Regions from separate parts of the Synechococcus sp. H60.1 genome, predicted to be linked through region 2. Evidence: predicted binding sites of a transcription regulator. Region 2 holds the regulator's gene; the other holds the start of a gene.
What was found. The regulator HrcA, encoded in region 2, represses chaperone genes, less so after heat shock. The targets are predictions, from matches to a motif close to TTAGCACTCNNNNNNNNNGAGTGCTAA.

Region 1 (10,290 bases), on a different contig from region 2:
CTCAGGATGCCCTCGGCAGGCCGATTAGCGTCAGTGAGCTGCTGGCTACCCACGCAGCCACGGATCGGGTGCTGGCCCAAGGCTTGAAAGGGGATCCCACCTATATCGTGATCGACAACGGCGCGGTGGCCAACTACGGCCTCAACGCGGTTTGCACCCACCTCGGCTGTGTGGTGCCCTGGAACGTGGGGGAAAACTTGTTCAAGTGCCCCTGCCACGGATCCCAGTACGCGGCTAACGGCAAGGTGATCCGGGGGCCGGCTCCCCGCTCCCTGGAGCTGGTGAGCGCCACAGTGGACGGCGACAACGTTCGCTTCAGCCCCTGGCAGGGCCCTGATTTCCGTGAGACCTGAAGCACCAGAATAGGCTCCGGAGAGACACTTGTGGTCTAAGTCTGTAACGGGCTACCGCCGGCTCAGAAGTGGGGGAAAAGCCCAGAGAAGTTGCTGCGCTAGTCCTGGCTAGAGCATGAGTTGTCAGCTTTGAGGAGATTGACCCCAAGGGCTTGCGAGAATTTTGATTGAGATTCTGAGCTGAACTTATGAAGCGAATTTACTTGGCCTTGTGTGCGCTGCTGCTGTTGCTGGGGATGGGATCCCGTCCGGCAGCAGCCTATCCGTACTATGCCCAGATGGCCTACGACAATCCCCGCGAGGCCACGGGGAAAATTGTCTGCGCCAACTGCCACCTGAACGCCATGCCCACCCGTGCCGAAGTGCCGCAGGCGGTTACCCCGGGCCAGGTGTTCACCATCAAAGTCGGGATCCCCTATGACTTGAGCAAGCAGCAGGTGTTGGCGGATGGCAGCAAGGGCGGGCTGAATGTGGGTGCCGTGGTGGTGTTGCCGGAAGGCTTCCGCCTGGCCACTGAGGAGGAGATGACGGAGGAGCAGCGGCAGGAAACGGCTGAGACCTACATCACCCCCTACAGCGACGAGAAGCCCAACATCCTTCTGGTGGGGCCCTTGCCTGGCGAGCAGCACCAGGAAATTGTCTTCCCAGTGGTGGCTCCTGACCCGGCGCAGGATCCCGCCGTGGCTTTCATGAAATATCGGGTCTACATCGGTGCCAACCGCGGTCGTGGCCAGATCAACCCCGATGGCAGCCTCAGCAACAACAACGTCTTCCGCGCTCCCGCCACTGGCCGCCTAGCCAGCATTGCCACCGTCGAATCCGACCTCAGCGACCTGCCGGCTGAGCTGGCCGCCCTGGTGCCGCCCGAATACGAGTTGCCAGGCACGCGGGTACTCAGCTTCGAGACCGAAGGCGGACTGAAGCACCTCGTGGTGCCGCCAGGGCCGGAGTTGGTGGTTAACATTGGCGATAGCGTCAAAGAAGGGGATCCGGTTACCAACAACCCCAACGTAGGTGGCTTTGGCCAAGTAGAGCGGGATCTGGTGCTGCAGAGCCCGGATCGGGTGAAATGGCTGGTGGCCTTCCTAGCAGCGGTGGCTATCACGCAGCTTCTGCTGGTGCTCAAGAAAAAGCAAGTGGAGCTCATTCAAGCGGCAGAACTTTTGGGCTAGCCCAACTGTTCCAGTACTTTTCCAGAACCCCGGAATCAGCCGGGGTGTTTTTTTCTAGGGAATCCGTAACTCTCCCGCCATTACCAGCACGGCTTGTCCAGCAATCTCCACCCGCGGGCCGCGATGGTGGCACCAGAGCTCGCCTCCCCGCGCCGAGAGCTGCCGCACCCTGAGCTCAGTTCGGCCTAGGCGCTCTGACCAATAGGGCACCAACAGACATTGGGCAGAGCCAGTTACGGGATCCTCCGGGATCCCCAACTGGGGGGCAAAAACACGACAGACAAAATCCGGCTCTCCTTCCCTCTCTGCCCCAGAGGCGGTGACGATCAACCCCGAGACAGGCAGCGTCTGAACCCGATCCAACTCCGGCTGCACCTGCTGCACCTGTTGTGCCGAAGCCAGCACCGCTACCCCCATGCTGCCGCGGTACAGCTCTACAGGTGGGATCCCCAGAGCCGCGGCCACTTGCTCCTGGCCTTCTGGCCAGGGTTCCGGGAACTGGGCGGGAAAATCCATCGCCAGCCGCTCCCCCTGCCGCCGCACCTGCAGCCGGCCACTGCGGGTGGAAAAGGCCACCTCCTGAGCTTTTGGGTGAATCTCGGTCAAGAGCACATAGGCACCGGCCAAGGTGGCATGCCCACAGAGTTCTACCTCGGTGGTGGGAGTAAACCAGCGCAGCCCGTAGAGGGGAACATCGCCCAGGGATCCCTGGAGGAGTAAAAAAGCCGTCTCCGACAAGTTGTTCTCCGCCGCAATCGCTTGCATCAAAGCTGCCGGCAGCTCCTGAGGCGGCAAACACACCGCTGCCGGATTGCCCCTAAAAGGCACGGCCGTAAAGGCATCCACTTGAAACAACGGGATCCGCACCTGCTTGTTCAGCCCACCTCATGCCATGATCCCACAACAGGCCTAGAAGTAGAGAGATCCGCACCCAACCGTACCCGGCAAAAAGGGGGATCCCGCCAAAAGGGGCTATTGTCAGGCTGGAAAGTCGACTGATAGACTAGCACTCGTAAGCCGAGAGTGCTAAAACCTCGACTACGGAAGCTTAGGTTTGCGCTCGATACAACCCTTCAGCCTCGCGTTTTAGGCCTTACGGAGGATATTTGTCATGGCTGCAGTAACTCTCAACGTCTCTACGCTGAAGCCGCTAGGCGACCGCGTGCTGGTCAAGATTGCCCAGCAGGACGAAAAAACGGCGGGTGGCATCTTTTTGCCCGATACCGCCAAAGAAAAACCCCAAGTGGGGGAAGTGGTCGCAGTTGGGCCTGGCAAGCGCAATGACGAGGGCAAATTGATCCCGATGGAACTGAAAGCTGGCGACAGAGTGCTCTACTCCAAGTACGCCGGCACAGAAGTGAAGCTGGGCAGCGATGAGTACGTGCTGCTGGCTGAGCGGGATATTCTCGCAATCGTTCAGTAATTTTCAGTCCTTCAGCGATCGATCCTCTACATCGCCCTTAGTCCATTTACGTTTGAGAGGTTGAGTATGGCCAAGTCAATCATTTTTAGCGAAGAAGCCCGTCGCGCCCTTGAACACGGCATGGATATTTTGGCAGAAGCCGTAGCCGTTACCCTTGGCCCCAAAGGACGCAATGTTGTGCTGGAGAAAAAATTTGGCGCACCCCAAATTGTTAACGATGGGGTGACCATCGCCAAAGAAATTGAGCTGGAAGACCATATTGAAAACACTGGCGTCTCCTTGATTCGTCAGGCGGCTTCCAAGACCAACGACACGGCTGGTGACGGCACCACCACTGCCACCGTCCTGGCCCATGCCATGGTCAAAGAAGGGCTGAAAAACGTAGCCGCCGGCGCCAACCCGATTGCCCTTAAGCGCGGCATTGACAAGGCGGTGAAGTTCCTGGTGGACAAGATCGCCGAACATGCCCGCCCGGTGGAAGACTCCAAAGCCATTGCCCAGGTGGCGGCCATTTCCGCCGGCAACGATGAGGAAGTGGGCCGCATGATCGCCGAGGCCATGGACAAAGTGGGCCGCGAAGGGGTCATCTCCCTGGAAGAAGGCAAGTCCATGACCACGGAGCTGGAAGTGACGGAGGGGATGCGCTTTGACAAAGGCTACATTTCCCCCTACTTCGTCACCGACACGGAGCGGATGGAGGCGGTTCTGGAAAACCCCTACATCCTGATTACCGATAAGAAAATCACCCTGGTACAAGACCTGGTGCCGGTTCTGGAGCAAGTGGCCCGCGCCGGTCGTCCGCTGCTGATCATCGCCGAAGACATCGAGAAAGAAGCCCTGGCCACCCTGGTGGTGAACAAGCTGCGGGGCGTGCTGAGCGTGGTAGCGGTGAAAGCGCCTGGCTTTGGGGATCGCCGCAAGGCCATGCTGGAAGACATCGCCATCCTGACTGGCGGTGAGGTCATCAGCGAAGAACGCGGCCTGAAGCTGGAGAACGCCCGTCTCGACTCCTTCGGCTCGGCCCGTCGCGTCACAGTAACCAAAGACCACACCACCATCGTGGCGGAAGGCAACGAAGCGGCTGTCAAAGCCCGCTGCGAGCAAATCCGTCGCCAAATTGAGGAAACTGACTCCACCTACGACAAGGAAAAACTGCAAGAGCGTCTGGCCAAGCTCTCCGGCGGTGTGGCGGTGATCAAAGTAGGCGCGGCTACCGAAACCGAGATGAAGGATCGCAAGCTGCGCCTGGAGGACGCCATCAACGCCACCAAGGCGGCGGTGGAAGAAGGGATCGTCCCCGGCGGCGGTACCACCTTGGCGCACCTGATGCCGGTGGTCACCGAGTGGGCGCAGGCCAACCTGTCTGGCGATGAGCTGGTGGGGGCCATGCTGGTTGCCCGCGCTCTGGGCGCTCCGCTGCGCCGCATTGCCGAGAACGCCGGCCAGAACGGCTCGATCGTGCTGGAGCGGGTGAAAGAGAAACCCTTCACGGTGGGTTACGACGCCCAGAACGACGCCTATGTGGATATGTTTGAAGCGGGCATCGTTGACCCGGCCAAAGTCACTCGCTCTGCCCTGCAAAACGCCGCCTCGATTGCCAGCATGGTGCTCACCACCGAAGCGATTGTGGTGGACAAGCCGGAGCCCAAAACCAACACGCCGGCAGGCAGCAGCAGCGGCATGAATGACTACGACTACTAATCGTTCGGTGAGGGCAAGACGGGTTCTCGCTTGCTGCAGAAACCTTGTTACCTCGCCAGTCTGTAGTCAACTGCCTTGAATAGATCTTTCGGGATCCCCCTCAGCGGGATCCCTTCTTAGGTTTTGAGGTGGATGTTAGAGGACGGTTCCAAATTGGATAGAGGCAGTGCGAGGGCGTTACTGGCAGTCGAACAGCGAGGGAACCCTACTTCCCTCTCCCTCTGGGAGAGGGGCTGGGGGTGAGTCCTCGGTCAAACGTCCGGGGAAGGCAGTGTGGCTCGGTTGATCTGCATTGGTCTAGACTTGGCCTGGTCAAGCCGCAACCCCTCCGGGGTGGCGACGTTGCACGTCGAGATCGAAAATCCTGACGCCCAAGCCTTGACGGGCCGCCTGCTGGACAGCCGCATCCTGCAAACCGACCCGGAAATTGTGGACTACATCCAAGCCCAAGCCGGAGGGGATCCCTGCCTGGTGGCGGTGGATGCTCCCTTGCGCGTCCCCAACCTCAGCGGCCAGCGGCGGGCCGAAGCCGAGTTGAACCGAGTATTTCGCGCCTATGCCGCCGGCGCCCACCCGGCCAACCGCCGGCTCCTGGAAAAAAACGGCCAAGTGCGAGGGGAAGCTCTGGTGTACGCCCTCTCGCGTTATGGCTTTCGCGAGCAGGCCAGCATCGAGCAGGGATCCCTCGCCCGCCAGATCACCGAAGTCTTCCCCCACAGCGCCATGGTGAGCCTGTTTGGCCTCAGCCGCAGCCTCCCCTACAAGGCGCGTCCCCGCCGCACCTGGCTGCAACGAGAACAGGCGTGGCGGCTGTACCAGCAACATCTGCGGGCCTTGGCCAGCGCCGACCCTGCCCTGCGCGGCCACGAGCCCCTGCTCCAAGTGGAGGTGGGCTCCCTCAGGGGCCGCCAACTCAAAAACTATGAAGACCAAGTCGATGCCTTGATGTGCGCCTACATCGCCCTCTACGGCTTTCGCTGGGGATCCCAGCGCTGCCACAGCTTCGGAAGTCTGCAAGAAGGGCACATCTTCACACCCCTACCCCCGTCATTGCCAACGCCTCCCGACCCTTATCTTCGTTGAGTCAACACACCATGGCTTACGCCACGCTGCGCGAATAGATAGAGTACGCGCTTTACGCTTCACCGACTTGTTGGTACAGAGGTCTCAGCGTGCTGCCACCGTGCAACCCACGGCGGGAAACTCTCCAGAGATTGAACTGGTTCTTCTCAATTGCAGCACGAACGGCTTTCATCCCGACACGGATTGGCTCTTGAGTCAACACAATTCACCCATACACTGCGGGGCTTCCCGCGGATTCAGCTCAACCGGAGGGAAAACTGGGCTCTTGCTAGCCTCGAATCACCTCTTGGCGGCATGATTAAGAGAAGGGGATCCTGCTGTCAAAGGGAAGGGAAACAAATGAACGTACAACTGGGCCGCAACCGGCAGGCAAGACGCGCTTACGGGCTAGATGAGATTGCTCTGGTGCCGGGCAGGCGAACTCTGGATCCCAGTTTGGTGGACACCCACTTCACCTTGGGAGGGATCCAACGGCCCATCCCCATCATTGCCAGCGCCATGGACGGCGTGGTGGATGTCAAGATGGCGATTTTGCTCTCCAAGCTGGGGGCGATGGGCGTGCTGAACCTGGACGGGATCCAAACCCGCTACGCGGATCCCGACGAGGTGCTGGATCAGATTGCTGCGGTCGGCAAAGACGAGTTCGTCCCCCTGATGCAGCGCCTTTATAGTGAACCCGTCAAGCCGGAGCTCATTCAAGAGCGCATCCGCCAGATCAAAGCCGCCGGCGCCATTGCCGCCGCTAGCTGTGTGCCCGCCCATGCTACCCAATACGGCCCCCTAGTGGCGGAAGCAGGCGGGGATCTGTTTTTCGTCCAGGCCACCGTGGTTTCCGTCCATCACAAAGTGCCTGAGGGTATGCAAAAGCTGGATCTGGCCGCCTTCTGCCGCTCCATGACCATTCCCGTGGTGCTGGGCAACTGCGTCACCTATGACGTCGCCCTGGAGCTGATGCAGGCCGGAGCGGCTGGAGTGCTGGTGGGTATTGGCCCCGGTGCTGCCTGCACCTCCCGCGGCGTGCTAGGAGTAGGGGTGCCCCAGGCTACCGCCATTGCTGACTGCGCTGCCGCCCGCGACCAGTTCTTGGCCGAAACCGGCACCTACGTTCCCATCATTGCTGACGGCGGCCTGGTGACCGGCGGCGATATCTGCAAAGCCATCGCCTGTGGAGCCGACGCCGTGATGATTGGATCCCCCTTAGCCCGCGCTCAGGAGGCCCCCGGTCGCGGCTTTCACTGGGGCATGGCCACCCCCAGCCCTGTTTTGCCCCGCGGCACCCGCATTCGGGTGGGATCCACCGGCACCCTGGAAGAGATCTTGTGCGGCCCTGCCCGCCTGGATGATGGCACCCACAACCTCTGGGGCGCTCTGCGCACCAGCATGGCCACCCTGGGTGCCGCCAACCTCAAAGAAATGCACCAGGTGGAGATCTGCATCGCCCCTTCCCTTTTGACCGAGGGCAAGGTGTACCAGAAGGCGCAGAGCCTGGGCATGGGGAAATAGTCTCTCAGGAAATGCTAGACTCAGGGAGCCGAGGGGGCGGTTAGCTCAGCGGTAGAGCGCCTGCCTTACAAGCAGGATGTCACTGGTTCGAGTCCGGTACCGCCCATCCCCATTCAGGCTGGCAGCTTGGGATACACCCGCTAGCCAGGGCTGGATCCCTGAGGTAGAGTAATGAATGTGGAGCCTGGATCATCTACCACCGTTGGGTCTCGCATTGAGTCTGGCTCAAAAAGTGTGTAAAGTGGTAGACGACATCGACTGGGGCTGTACTATGTTCTTCTAAAGTCCGCAATTGTCAGGCTCGCTCACGAGTTAGACAGCTTGTTACTTTGAGAAGACACTGCTACAGCCAAGACAGGTGTGAGGACAAAGAAGAAGGAGAGAAACATGCCCGCGAAACACGCGAATCCCTGGAAAACGCTGCTGGCTGGCACCCTGGGTGCAGCGGCAGTCTTGACTCCTGGAGTGGCCTATGCCCAAGCTACAGGGCCTGTCACTTCGATCTCTGAGCTTTCCGATGTTCAGCCTACTGACTGGGCATTCCAGGCACTGCAATCGCTGGTCGAGCGCTACGGCTGTATTGCTGGCTACCCTGACCGCACCTTCCGCGGCAACCGGGCTATGACCCGTTTTGAGTTTGCCGCCGGGATGAACGCCTGCTTGGATCGCATCAACGAGCTGATTGCCGCTGGCCTGGCCGACAAGGTTTCCAAGGAGGACTTGGCTACGCTGCAGCGCTTGCAAGAGGAGTTTGCCGCCGAGCTGGCGGCCCTGCGGGGACGGGTCGAGGCAGCAGAGGCTGATATCAACGACCTGAAGGGCAAGGTCTTCAACCCAGTCACCAAGCTCAATGCCCAGGTGATCACTGCTATCCTGGGCAGCGCCCTCACCGACGACCGGGTGGTCAACAACAGGGTGGTGGCTGAGAAGGATCAGGCGAACATGACCCTGCCCTACCGGGTGCGCTTGAACTTCGACGCTTCCTTTGCTGGGCGTGACCGTCTGCGCATTCGTCTGCAGGCTCGCGATGCGGTAACCACCTTCTTCGCAGGGGATCCGGGCGTTGGCTTCCAAGGGGGGGGTGGTGGCACCTTCACACTGGCCCAGTTGGTCTATCAGTTCCCTGCCTTTAACCGCGCTGCCACCATCTACGCTGGCATCACGGGCACTGGGGTGTCCAGTGTCCTGCAATACAGCGTCCCCTTCGATGCCCTCTCGGACTTTGCCGACCTCCCCAACTCCACGGGAGATGTGCCCAGTGGCACGCTGTTTGGCTTCCGCTATCGCCTCAGCGATCAGTTTCGTCTGGCCTACGCCTACAGCACCCGCGGCGGTCAGACCTTGGGCAGAGGTTTCGGTGACAGCGGTTTGACCGGTAACGACAGTGCTCACACGGTGGAGCTGGGCTTTCTGCCGACGGAAAATCTGGAGCTGTATTTGCAATTTGCTTCCACCTATCTGCAGGACGCTAGCCGCGGCCCCGGTTTCCTGGCTACCGGCAGCAGCCTTTTCCGCGGTCCGCTGCGCCGGAATGACGTCACCCCCTCGGCTCGGGTCAATGCCTTTACAGTGGCTGCTAACTGGGAGCTGAGCCCCCGCATTATCCTGTCCGGCTGGTTTACGGCGGGCAACGTTGACTATAACCTGCCCAATGTGGTGCCGGCTGGCACTATCGATCCCGGCGATGAAGACTTCAACGGGTTCTTGCTTGGTTTTGCCTTCCCGGATCTCTTCATTGAGGGTGCCAAGGGTGGTGTAGTCTTCGGTCAGCCGATTGTGACTACAGACAACGACGGGGTTTGGGATACTCGGCCCTTCATTGTGGATGTCTACTACAGCTTCCCAGTGAACGAGTACATTACCCTGACGCCCGCCGCCTACTTTGTGAGCAACCCCAATGGGGGCAGACCAGGGGACAACGACCCGACCATTGGTGTGGGCGCTCTGCGGGCAGTGTTCACCTTCTAATCCCTTGCTCTCCTGCCTAGGTTAAAAACAACGGAGGGATCCGCCGCAGCGGATCCCTTTTTTATGGAAAGTCTCCCAAGCCTTGCCCTGGAAGACATCGAGCAAGTTGGAGCGGGCGCCGGGAAGCTAGGGGTTACAAAAGGCGCACTGAGCCGGATCTGCCCAGGTCTCTGCCACAGGCTCGGTGTGGGTGTGGGAACAGCGGGCACAGCCATACACCCACGCCTTGGTTACAGGGGTGGGAGCACCACACTGGCCGCAGGGCAGCCCAGGCAGCGCACGGATGCGCCAGTAGCCGGGAGTGCCGCAGGCGGGGCAGAGGCTTTGGGCTTTGGCGATGAGGTTTTGGGTGGCTGCCGCAATCACCTGCAGGCGGGTTGGGTTGTACAGGGCCCGCATATCGGTTTCCAGGTGCAGCCCTCCCTGGCGGGCCAGCAGCTCTTCCACCACCTGCTTTAGGGTTGCTTCGTCTTGGATCCCTTTGTGGATAAGTTGGGGGTTTTCCGGCTGGTCGAGGGCGATCAGGCCGTGCTGTGGGAACCCCACCTGTCGGGCAAAGTCGAGCGCTTCTGCCCAGCTCTGCACCCAGCGGTGGCTGAAATTGGTTTGCACGCTTTCTGCATAGCCCACCAGCTCCAAGGGATCCGCGTCAGGTTCAAAAACCTTGAGCATGACCCACTCCTGGTTCCAAGGGATCCAGGGAAGCTGGGGGTGGGGGCCGAAAGATCCCTCGCTGGCCAAAAGCAAGGGGGCAGGACAAACTTGGCGGGCTCTCTCAATCTTTAGGCGTAGGGTGTGGATGGGATCCCCCGGTCGGGGCCGCTCCCGTGAGAAGGTGCCCAGTTGGTCGGTGTCGAGAGGTACCACTTGCACCTGGATCCCCAAGTGTTGGGACAAGAGGGGGGCGACCACTTGCTCCTTGCGATGCAGGGTTGCCAAGTAGGCAACCCGACCTTTCCATTGCATAGACTCAGGCCCGACCCCGATCCGGCAAACGAAGTCTACAGCTTTATTGTTGGGCTCATCGGATGGCTCAAACCAGGGGACTGGGTTCTGCCGCCAAGCCCAACTGGGCGACGGCCTCGGC
Region 2 (10,290 bases):
TGAAAGACTTTGCCGCCATGAACGAGGTTTATCGAGAGTTTTTTGCCGCAGACCCGGCGCCGGCCCGCTCTTGCGTGCAGGTGGCTGGCTTGCCCTTGAATGCCTTGGTGGAAATCGAGGCGGTGGCCTGCTATTCCTGACTGACCGGCTCCCAAATACAGCCTTTTCCGGCAACACCGATCTTGGCCTGACAGGGATCCCCCTCGTCAATCAATCTCGGCTGGGGCGATAAGTTTCGTCAGGTGCGGATCCTGGCAAGTCGGGCACCGGGTCGTAGCCCCCCGGATGCCAAGGGTGGCAGCGGCAGAGGCGGCGGATCCCCAGCCAACTGCCTCGGATGGCGCCGTAGCGCCGCACTGCTTCCAGCGTGTACTGGGAGCAGGTGGGGTAGTAGCGGCAGGCAGGAGGCAGCCAAGGGGAGATGCCTATCTGGTAGCCCCGAATCAGGGCAACCAAACCGCGAGTCAAGGGATCTGACCGTTCCGCCATAGGCAAGCGTACAAAAAGGCCACTTCCAGGCTAACGGCTGCCCCTGAACAGGGATCCTGCACAGTTCCAGACAAGAGGTTAAGATTGAAAAAGTCAGCACCCAAATAGACATTTCGTAATATTTCTGTTCAGGGATGCTGTGGAGACGGCTTTGCTCCCTGGCAGGGTTGTGAGAGTTTCATTGGGAGTGGGCGTGAGGGTATTCGGGCAGCTACAGCCGGCGCAGCGGCGCAACTTGGGCATTCTCTTCGTGGCCGGGCTGCTCTTTTGGGCCAGTCTGTCTTCGCTGTTGCCCACACTGCCGCTCTACGTCCGGGATGTGGGCGGCACCAGCCAAGAGGTGGGCTTGGTGATGGGGGCCTTCTCGATTGGGCTGCTGGCTTTTCGCCCTTGGTTGGGGCGGCTGGCGGATGGCCACAGTCGCCGGATCGTCTTGCTCATCGGCATGGGCGCGGCGGGGATGGCGCCTTTGGGGTACTGGCTCTGGGATTGGATCCCGTGGATAGCGCTGGTGCGGGCCTTTCACGGGATCAGCATCGCCGCTTTTGCCACCGCCTACGTTACTTTGGTGGCGGATTTTGCCCCGGAAGCAAAACGCGGCGAGATCTTGGGCTACATGAGTTTGGTCAATCCCATTGGTGTAGCCATCGGCCCTGCTTTGGGCGGCTTTTTGCAGGAGCTGGTTGGTTATGGCCCTCTGTTTCTCTTTGCCGCTCTGCTGGGGTTGGTGGGCTTTCTCTGTACCCAATCGGTTCGCGAGCAGCGCCGTGGGGGTTGGGGATCCCTGCCCCCGGATGGAGCGTTTTGGAGCCTTGTGCTCAACCCCAAGGTGTGCTCTCTCGCTGGGGTCATGCTCTTGGTGGGGCTGGCCTTCGGCACCCAGACTACTTTTGTGGCCCTGTTGATCCAAGAGGTCGGAGTTCCCCTCAATCCCGGTCTTTTTTATACGGCGGTGGCCTTTGCCAGCTTCGGCGTGCGCCTGCTGGCTGGTCGCGCTTCCGATCGCTACGGGCGGGGGCCGTTTATCTCTCTGAGCTTGGCCACCTATGCTCTGGCGATGGGGATCCTGTTGGTTGCCGACAGCGTCGGGGCTTTTCTTGTCGCCGGGATCGTGGTGGGGTCGGGTTTTGGCACCTTGATCCCGCTGATCTCCGCCCTGGTAGCCGATCGCTCTGAGCCGGTGGAGCGGGGGCGTTTGTTCAGCTTGGTGATGTGTGGGTTTGACTTGGGCATTGGGCTGGCGGGGCCGATCCTGGGCACCCTGGCGCTGGGATCCGGCTATCGGGCCATGTTCGGCTATGCGGCCCTTCTGGCATTGGCTTCGCTGGGAGCTTTTCTCTGCTTCTCCAATGGACGACCGGGATCCTCCCTGTGCTTTGCCTTGGGCCTGGAACCGGATCGGTTTCGACAACCTGATTCTCTCCCTTTGGAGCAATCCCATCCGCCCGCTCCCTTGTCAACGGGATCCCGTCCCGCCCTTTAGGCACCCTGATTTTCATTCCCAAGTCCGATTTGCTCTATCCTAGGCTGGGGTTGCTGTACAAAAAAGAACTCTGGACAGAGGCTATGGGAGCACGGGGTTGGCTTGCCCTGATGGGATCCCTGCTGGTGGGCACCTTAGGGGGATGGATAGAGAGCGCTTGGGGGGTGACGGTGCGCGTGCAATTGGCCGATGCCACCGCCCCTGTGGTGGTGGGCGTTTCTCGCCCCGCCCAACTGACCAACAGCCGCCAAGAGGTGCTGGCCGAGTTGCCGCCCATGCAAGGGTTTCTGGCCCAGCCCGGCCCTCAAGGGGTGCGCCTGCAGGGGGTGGTCAGCCCGGTGTTGTTCATCGAGCCGCCAGCGGGTGGCCTGGTGGCCGTGGATGGCCGCTGGTATTCCGGCAAGGTGCTCTTGACCGGGTATAACAGGGTAATGGCCATCAACTACGTGGATCTAGAAGACTACGTGGCCGGCGTGGTGGAAGCCGAGATGGGATCCCGCTTCTTGCCCGAGGCCCTCAAGGCCCAGGCGGTGGCAGCCCGCACCTATGTTCTTCACCACCGCAATTCCCGCGGCTGGTTTGATGTGTTTAGCGACACCCACTCCCAGGTGTATCGGGGCCTCTCGCAGCGCTCAGCCGCCGCCCTAGCAGCAACACACGCCACCCGCGGCATCGTCATGGTGTATGGGGGGCAATTTGTAAACGCCATGTACAGCGCCAGCGCCGGCAGCCAAACCGTTGGGGTGAGCGGGATCCCTTACCTGAGAAGTCTGCCGGATTTTAGCCCCTATCCCAAGTACGGGCATGGTATTGGCATGAGCCAGTGGGGTGCCCAAGAATTGGCCCGTCAGGGCTGGACCTACCGCCAAATTTTGGCTTATTACTACCCAGGAGTCAGCTTTGCTCGCTTGCCAGGGTAAACTTCCCCCACTGAAGTCGGGAGCTTAGGGACTCCGTCCCGCTAACGCGAGTGGCAGCGTTAAAATCCGCATCCCCTTCCCAACTACAGACGGGGTTGACACAGCGAAAATGCTCCCCTTCCCGCTGGCCAAGCCACAAGCAACGGTGGCAGGTCTGTGAGCTGCAGGCAGGCGGCACCACCACAACCTTGACCCCTACCCTCATTGCCTTGTAGTGCACAAACTGCCGCAACGGGTAGAAGGCCCAACTGTTCAACCGCCGCCGCTCTCTCTGGCTGCGCGGCTGTTGGTTAACTCGTTCACGCTCGCGCCAGCGGGCCGGAGGCCTTGGTTGCATCCAGCTTGGCGGCTTGCGACGCAGATACCTTGAGCTTGCGGGAGATAGTTAGAACTTGAGTCATGCTCCATCATTCGCGCAGGAGCTATCCCCCCTACAGTATACAGTGGGGTATCTTGCGAAGGAGTCGCCACTTTGGCCACCAAAGTTCCAGAGTAGCCTTCCTCCCCGCACTAAAGTCGAGGCCTCCAGCTTTACCCTCTGTGAGGCTCCCATCGAGCTTCCTCTGAGTAGCCCCTCGTTTGTCCCCAGTAAGGATTTTCTGGGACGGTAGTTGCCGTGCAAATCTGAACTGTGCTGTTAACTATTGGTTGAGGTTCTCAGCCGTTGCAGGAGGGGGAGAGCTCTCACTGAGCAGAGATCCAGACCAGGTGATCCCCCTTCACCTCTAGCCAGCCTCCGCCAGGGTAGTCGGGGCTGCGGCTGCGGCGGCCTGCTTTCAGGAGCCGCATCCCGGCTTCCACCTGCTCAAAAGTTGGGTGATGGGGCAGCAGCAGCGACAAGAATTGAAACATCACCTGCCGCTGCAAAGCCAGGGGCGCAGCCCGCAAGGGATCCCGCTGCAGCCCCGGCAAAGCGGGCTCGTACACCTGTAACCACAGTTGGGCGGCTTGCGCCACCACCAGCTCATGCTCTGCCTGCAACAGTGTGGCTGCCCGATTCAAAGCCGCTTCCAGTTGCGGGTTAAAGTGCTGCTTGAGATAGGGCATCACCTCTAAGCGAAGGCGGTTGCGGCCATGAGCCAGATCCTGGTTGCTGCGATCCGGCCAGACCGGCAACTGGTATTGTCGGCAGAACTCTTCCGTTTCCCAGCGGGAAAGGCCCAGCAGGGGACGCACCAACCAAGCGGAGGTGGGATCCCGCTCGTCCAAACGCCGTTGCCAATCTAGGCTGACCAGGCCGGCAGCCCCCGTGCCCCGCAGCAGGTTCCACAAAAACGTCTCCGCCCGGTCGCTGGCCGTGTGCCCTGTGGTCACCACCTCGCAACTCCAGGTGCGCGCCCATTTGTTCAGTTGCTGGTAGCGCCAAGCCCTGGCCCCCGCCTCATCCCAGCGGATGGGATCGGCAGTCTCAACGGCGTGGGGCAGGCCCTGCTGTTGCAGCCATCCCTGCAAAAACTTGGCACACTCCGTCTCATCGGCTGACCAACGGTGATCACAGTGCAAAACAAAGATCTGCCAGCCCCAGCGAGGCTGCAAATCCCGCAAGATCTGGAGCAGGGAAAAAGAATCTTGTCCGCCAGAAAAAGCTACCAGCAGCCGCTGGCCGGGGCGAAGCAGTTGCCGCTCGCGAATGGCACACTGAACCCGCAGGTGAAGAGGAGAAAGCCTGGCCACAGTTGGCTATTGCTCGGGGGCAACCCAGACCTCGCGTTCTCCCTGGGATCCCTCAGGCAAGGGCCCGAGTGAGATGGGAGGCCACCGTCTGCACAGCAGCGATGCTCCGCTCGTAGGCCATGCGGGTCGGCCCCAGCAGGGTGACCGCACCCAGGGGCGCCGAGCGGCGGCGATAAACTGAGGCAATGACCGTGCAGTGGTGCAGAGATTCCAGCGGGTTCTCGCTGCCAATGTAGATGATCACGGGAACGTTGTGGGATGGATCCTGCTCTGGAGTGCTAGAGGATGCCTTGTTCCTGGCCGCCGTGGCCGAAAGAGTTGCTTCGCCCGTGGACGGGCTATCTGGCATGGAATAGAGCCCGATCATCCCCTGAAGCTGCTCGGATCCCTTTTCGATCAACTGGGCCACCGCCTGCATCCGCTGGGCCTGGGAAAACTCCGGCTGCCGCATCAGCTCCGTCATGCCCGCGCTGAACACCTGTCCCAGCGAGGGCCGTAGGTAGCGCTGCACTACCGAGCGCAGCAGTTGCTGCAGCCAATGGCTGTAAGCGCGAAACTCCTCATCCAGCTTCAACCAGCTCAGATCCTGCAGCTCGGCAAAAGTCTTGCCCCGCAACTTCAGGGTGAGAAAGTTGCTCAGTAGCTGCAGCTCATCTTCCAGATCCTCGCGCCGATCGTCGGGCCACTCCGGTGGGCTAACCAAGGCCGAATGGGTTTGGTAGGAATCCGTAACCACTAGCACCATCACCCGCCCTGGCCCCACCGGCAGCAACTGCACATGGTGAACGGCTACCACCGGCCCCTGGGGAGGGGTGATGAGAGCGATGCAACCGCTCAAGTGGGCCAAAAGCTGTGCCACCCTCTGCAAGAGGCTATCGAGGTCGTCCCCCAGCTCACGGTTGAGCTGATCCAGCAACTGCTGCAGCGCAGGATGGGGCTCCGGCTGGGGAGCATCGCTCGGGATCTCATCCATGTTGGCGGAGGTCAACAGATCGTTCACATAGACCCGATAGCCAAAGTCAGAAGGGATCCGACCGGCAGAGGTGTGGGGCTGGAACAGCAACCCAACCTGCTCCAAAGTGGCCAAGTCGTTGCGAATGGTAGCCGTGCTGACTCCGAGGTTGTAGGACTGGGCCAAGGTTTTGGAGCCGACAGGTTCTGCCGTGGCAATATACCTGCGCACCGTTGCCCACAGGATCTTCCGTTGTCTGGGAGTCAGTTCGAGTTTCATGGCTGCTCAAAAGAACCCAATCAACACCTGCTAAGAGGAATTAGCCAATGGATCTCAGGTCAACCAAGCTAGGGCTAAATGAGGATCGGATAAAGTTTTACTTCTATTTTTAACTTTATTGTTACTCTTTCATCATGGGTGGCAGGGGCGGAAAGTAGCAACGGCAGAGGTGGAAAGAGGTGGAAGCTCTTGGTTTGGCAAGAAAAGCGAAACCCCCTGTAGCCTCTGCAGCCTTTTTTCGCCCAGAGGTGGTACTAAGTAATTAAGTCAACTCTAGGCTAAGTGAGCCTGCTGCTGTCTGTTCTGTATCGTTTTGTATCTTTCGAGGTTGCTCCATGTACTTGTCCCCCCAGGAGAAAGACAAGCTGTTGATCTACCTGGCCGCCCAGTTAGCTCGGGATCGGCGGCAGCGGGGCCTCAAACTCAATTACCCCGAGGCGGTGGCCTACCTGAGCGCAGCCATCTTGGAGGGGGCGCGGGAAGGGAAAACCGTTGCTCAGTTGATGAGTGAAGGGCTGACGTGGCTGAGCCGAGAGGACGTGATGCCAGGGATCCCGGAGATGATCCCGGAAATTCAAGTAGAGGCAACCTTCCCCGACGGAACCAAGCTGGTGACCCTTCACCACCCCATTCGCTAGCTGCTTTCTAAGGATCTCCCAAAGACCCAGAGACTTCAGGAGGTTGTCCATATGGCTCGCAAATCCAAAGCCACACCTGCTGCCGACCCTGAACCAGCCCCGATCCCGGGAGAGCTGTTGCTGGCAGAGGATCCCATCCAAGCCAATGTCGGGCGGGCCACTGTGACGCTGGAGGTCACCAACCGGGGGGATCGGCCCATTCAGGTGGGATCCCATTTTCACTTTTTCGAGGTCAACCGAGCCCTGGTGTTCGATCGCGCCGCCAGCTTTGGCATGCGCCTCAACATCCCTTCCGGCCAAGCGGTGCGTTTTGAGCCGGGGCAAACCCATCGGGTCACTCTGGTGGCGCTGGGAGGCAAGGGGCTGGTGCATGGCTTCAACCGGCTAACGGAGGGCAGCGTCCGCTCTGCAACGCAAAAGCGGCTGGCTCTGGCCCGATTGCAGGAGTGGATGGGCTAGGTGGCTAAGCGCTATGGACATAACGCCCCCCGAAGCATGCAGCTTTGGGCATCTAGGCTGAGGCTTGGCCATATCCCCATCCCGCCTCAAATTTAGGAGAGTAGGGCTATCCAATTCTTCCTCTAGGATCTGGCCAATGTTAGAGCGTGAGACCGTTTGGTGGATGGGGGTACAGGGCTTGGGGCTGAATCTTTCCGGGTTGGCCCTGTTGGCGGCAGCAGGTGCCACTTTCGGCCCCCTCGGCTGGACCAGTGCGACGGTGGCGGTGATGCTCAAGTTAATTGGAGATAGCCAACTGCTGCGCGCCTACTGGCTTTGGCAAAGTCGGCACCGCCAAGCGGGATCCCAGCCTGTCACCTCAACAGCGGCGCTCCAAAGTCAAGTCTGAAACCGTCTGCCCCTCTCCCAAAGGGGGAGGGAAGGTCAGAGACCTTCATCACACTGGACAAGGCTCTCGGTAATGTTGGAGCCAGCCCGCCGAAAGCCGCTCAGCCTCACCGCAGGTGGGCTACCGTTACGCCCGTACCCCCATCCTGGGGATCCGCCGGGGCAAACCTCTGGACACGCGGGTGATTTTGGAGGTAGGCCTGGACGCCGGCCCGCAGGCGTCCCGTGCCGTGGCCGTGGATGATCCAAACCGGGCCAGGAGGGGCTTGGGCAAAGTGCTGTTCCAGAATCACCTCGGCATCGGCTACAGTTTTCCCCCTTAGGTCAAGGGTGTTGCGGCTGGTGCGCAGGTTCAGGGGAGCAGTGGTGGGCGGAGGGGAGGGAGGAGCTTTGGGGCGCTGGCGCTGTTTGGCCTGATGTTCATCGATGGGATCCAACTGGCCCCGCGGCACCGTGAACTTGAGGATGCCGCTGCGCACTACATACACATCCCCTTCGACGGCAATCACCTCCCCTGTCTGCCCCAGGCCCCTCAGCCGCACCCGATCCCCCACCTCCGGCACGAACTCAGTCTCAACCGGCGGCGACGGCGGCGAGTAGCGCCCGCGAATCTGCTCCAGCTCAGCAGCAACCTGCTGGGGATTGTCCCCCTGCTGCAACTTGCGGATGGCGGCGGCCACCTCCCGGCGGGCAGCGGCCAAGAGGGCTTGCAGCCCCTGTCGCTGCTGGTACTCCAGTTGCGCCTCTCGCTCAGCCATTTGCCGGCTGCGCTGCTGCATTTGGCGGTACAGGGTTTCCAGCTCTTGGTGCAGGGATCCCACCTGGGCGGCCCGCTCTTCCAACTGGGCCCGTTGCGCCTCCAGCCCCGCGATCACCTTATCCACCTGGCTTTCCCCCTGCAGATGCTGCTGCGCCCGCCGCAGAATCTCCGGCTCCAGGTGCAGCCGCCGGGCAATGGCAAAGGCATTGGAGCGACCAGGGATCCCCCACAGTAGGCGGTAGGTGGGGGCTAGAGTGGCCTCGTCAAACTCCACCGAGGCATTCTCAAAGCCGGGATGCTGGTACTTGAGGGCCTTCAGCTCGCCGTAGTGGGTGGTGGCCAAGGTAAGCAGGGCCTTTTCCGAGAGATACTCCAATAGCCCAGCCGCCAGGGCCGCACCCTCGCTAGGATCCGTGCCCGCCCCCACCTCGTCCAGCAGAACAAGGGCCGGCGCCGGGTCTGACTGCAAAGCTTGCACGATGCGGCTGATGCGGCGAATGTGCCCGGAAAAAGTGGAGAGGCTTTGCTGCAGCGATTGCTCGTCGCCGATGTCGGCATAGACCCCGTCGAACCAGGGCAGTTGGGGCGGATCCTGGGCAGGCAGGAAGATCCCCGCCTTGGCCATAAGCACCAATAGCCCCAAGGTCTTCAGAGCAACCGTCTTGCCACCGGTGTTGGGGCCGGTGATGACCACGGCGCGGATGGACTCGGAGAGGGTGAAATCAATCGGGATCACCTCCGGGCCCTTGCCTTCCTCGCGAGACTGCCACAGAAGCAAGGGGTGCCTAGCTTGGCGCAGGCGCAATCCTGCCGGGACAAACTGGGGGCGATTGCCCGCCAACCAAAGACTGTAGCGGCCACGGGCCAAGGCCACCTCCAGCCCCACCAGCACCGCCTGCAAATGCTCCAGATCGGTGGCCACGGATCCCACCTGGGCAGAGAGCGCCGCCAAGATTCGCTCTTCCTCCGCCTGGATCTGGGCCTGGGTTTCCCGCAGCCGGTTGCCCAGCTCCACCACAGCGTAGGGCTCCACATAGAGGGTGGCCCCACTGGCAGAGCTGTCGTGGACGATGCCCCGGATCACGTCGCGGTGGGTGGCCTTCACCATCAGCACAAAGCGCCCCTGCCGCTGGCCAATCAACGTGTCCTGCAGCGCCTGGGGGTGCTGGCTCATCACCTGTTGTAGGCGTTCTTGGATCTGGTTGCGGTACTGGCGGTGCTGACGGCGTAGGTCTGCAAGCGCGGGGCTGGCGCTATCTCTCACCTCGCCGTGCTCATCCAGGCAGCGGAAGATCTCCTGCTCTAGCTCAGGATAGGTGCGCAGTGTGCTCACCCACTCCTGCAGGCGGGGCAGGCGCTCATCAGCATCGATGAGACGGCGAAGGCGGCGAGCAGCCCCCAAGGTTGTGGCAATCTGCACCAGCTCTTCCCCGCTCAGAATGCCCCCCCGTTCGGCCCGTTCCAGGGCCGGCAGCAGGTTGTGGATCCCGTCCAGAGAGACCCCCCCCGGCTGGCTGCAATCCAGCCGGATGGCCTCCTCCGTTTGATCAAGACAGACCTCGCTCTCGGCGCGGCTCCGCCAGGGATCCAGCTCTAGGCAGGCGCGGCGGCCTAGGGGTGTGGCGGCAAAGCTGGCCAAGTGTTGGCAGAGGCGGGGCCACTCCAACAATTCCAAAGTTTCTTGGCGGAGGGAAGGATCAGGCTCAGAACAGATCGGCAGCAGGTGCAAAGGGGTGGGCGTAGGCATTACCGAAGGAAATTAGCAATTCGAGGAAGAACGGAGCTGCAGTCGCTTCATCTCTTGCAAAAACTGCCGCTGGTAGTTGAGAAAGGCGGTGTGCCATTCGCGGAAGCGGCGCTCGCCATCGCGCACCAACATCTGTCGATAGTGCTCGGAGTTGAGCCGGGGCCGGGCTGAGTTCATGGGAATCGAAGACGCTCTGCCCCTATTGTGGCAGGCTGTGGGGCGCCTTTCGTAGTTCCCAACCTGGGGGCAGACGGTGTTGGGAGCGGATCCCATCTTTCTGGCGGTGAGGAGGAGATTTTGCACTTGCGGCATGGCCAAACTTGGCAGTCGGCCTTGGCATACTCATACTGGAAGAGTCACCGCACCTCCGATACGCAAGTCAAATCCGTGCGCAAACGAGTGACCCTGATTTTTCCTCGCCACTTGGTGAATGTGCCCCTCACCTATCGTCTGGCCAAAGACTTCGATGTAGCCGCCAACATTGTCCGCGCCAGAGTAACCC

Region 1: a site for HrcA is predicted at 2,529-2,555, ahead of groES (co-chaperone GroES). Genes of this name have one in related genera too.

What each region holds. Positions count from the first base shown of each region.
Region 1 is NZ_JANSJA010000009.1:5,207-15,496, reverse strand. Features, by position in the region: gene NW852_RS00385 (cytochrome b6-f complex iron-sulfur subunit) at 1-353, shown strand, start outside; gene NW852_RS00380 (apocytochrome f) at 542-1,525, shown strand; gene NW852_RS00375 (PhzF family phenazine biosynthesis protein) at 1,580-2,392, opposite strand; gene groES (co-chaperone GroES) at 2,637-2,948, shown strand; gene groL (chaperonin GroEL) at 3,015-4,649, shown strand; gene NW852_RS00360 (DUF429 domain-containing protein) at 4,923-5,732, shown strand; gene NW852_RS00355 (GuaB3 family IMP dehydrogenase-related protein) at 6,072-7,235, shown strand; tRNA gene NW852_RS00350 (tRNA-Val) at 7,270-7,341, shown strand; gene NW852_RS00345 (iron uptake porin) at 7,623-9,203, shown strand; gene NW852_RS00340 (DUF6671 family protein) at 9,330-10,169, opposite strand; gene NW852_RS00335 (SulP family inorganic anion transporter) at 10,237-10,290, opposite strand, start outside.
Region 2 is NZ_JANSJA010000133.1:13,738-24,027, forward strand. Features, by position in the region: gene NW852_RS07165 (RidA family protein) at 1-140, shown strand, start outside; gene yidD (membrane protein insertion efficiency factor YidD) at 211-489, opposite strand; gene NW852_RS07175 (MFS transporter) at 683-1,972, shown strand; gene NW852_RS07180 (SpoIID/LytB domain-containing protein) at 2,056-2,892, shown strand; partial or broken gene NW852_RS07185 (zinc ribbon domain-containing protein) at 2,933-3,196, opposite strand; gene tilS (tRNA lysidine(34) synthetase TilS) at 3,577-4,566, opposite strand; gene hrcA (heat-inducible transcriptional repressor HrcA) at 4,619-5,797, opposite strand; gene NW852_RS07200 (urease subunit gamma) at 6,133-6,435, shown strand; gene NW852_RS07205 (urease subunit beta) at 6,487-6,894, shown strand; gene NW852_RS07210 (hypothetical protein) at 7,031-7,282, shown strand; gene NW852_RS07215 (endonuclease MutS2) at 7,389-9,755, opposite strand; gene NW852_RS07220 (hypothetical protein) at 9,801-9,965, opposite strand; gene NW852_RS07225 (NIL domain-containing protein) at 10,176-10,290, shown strand, end outside.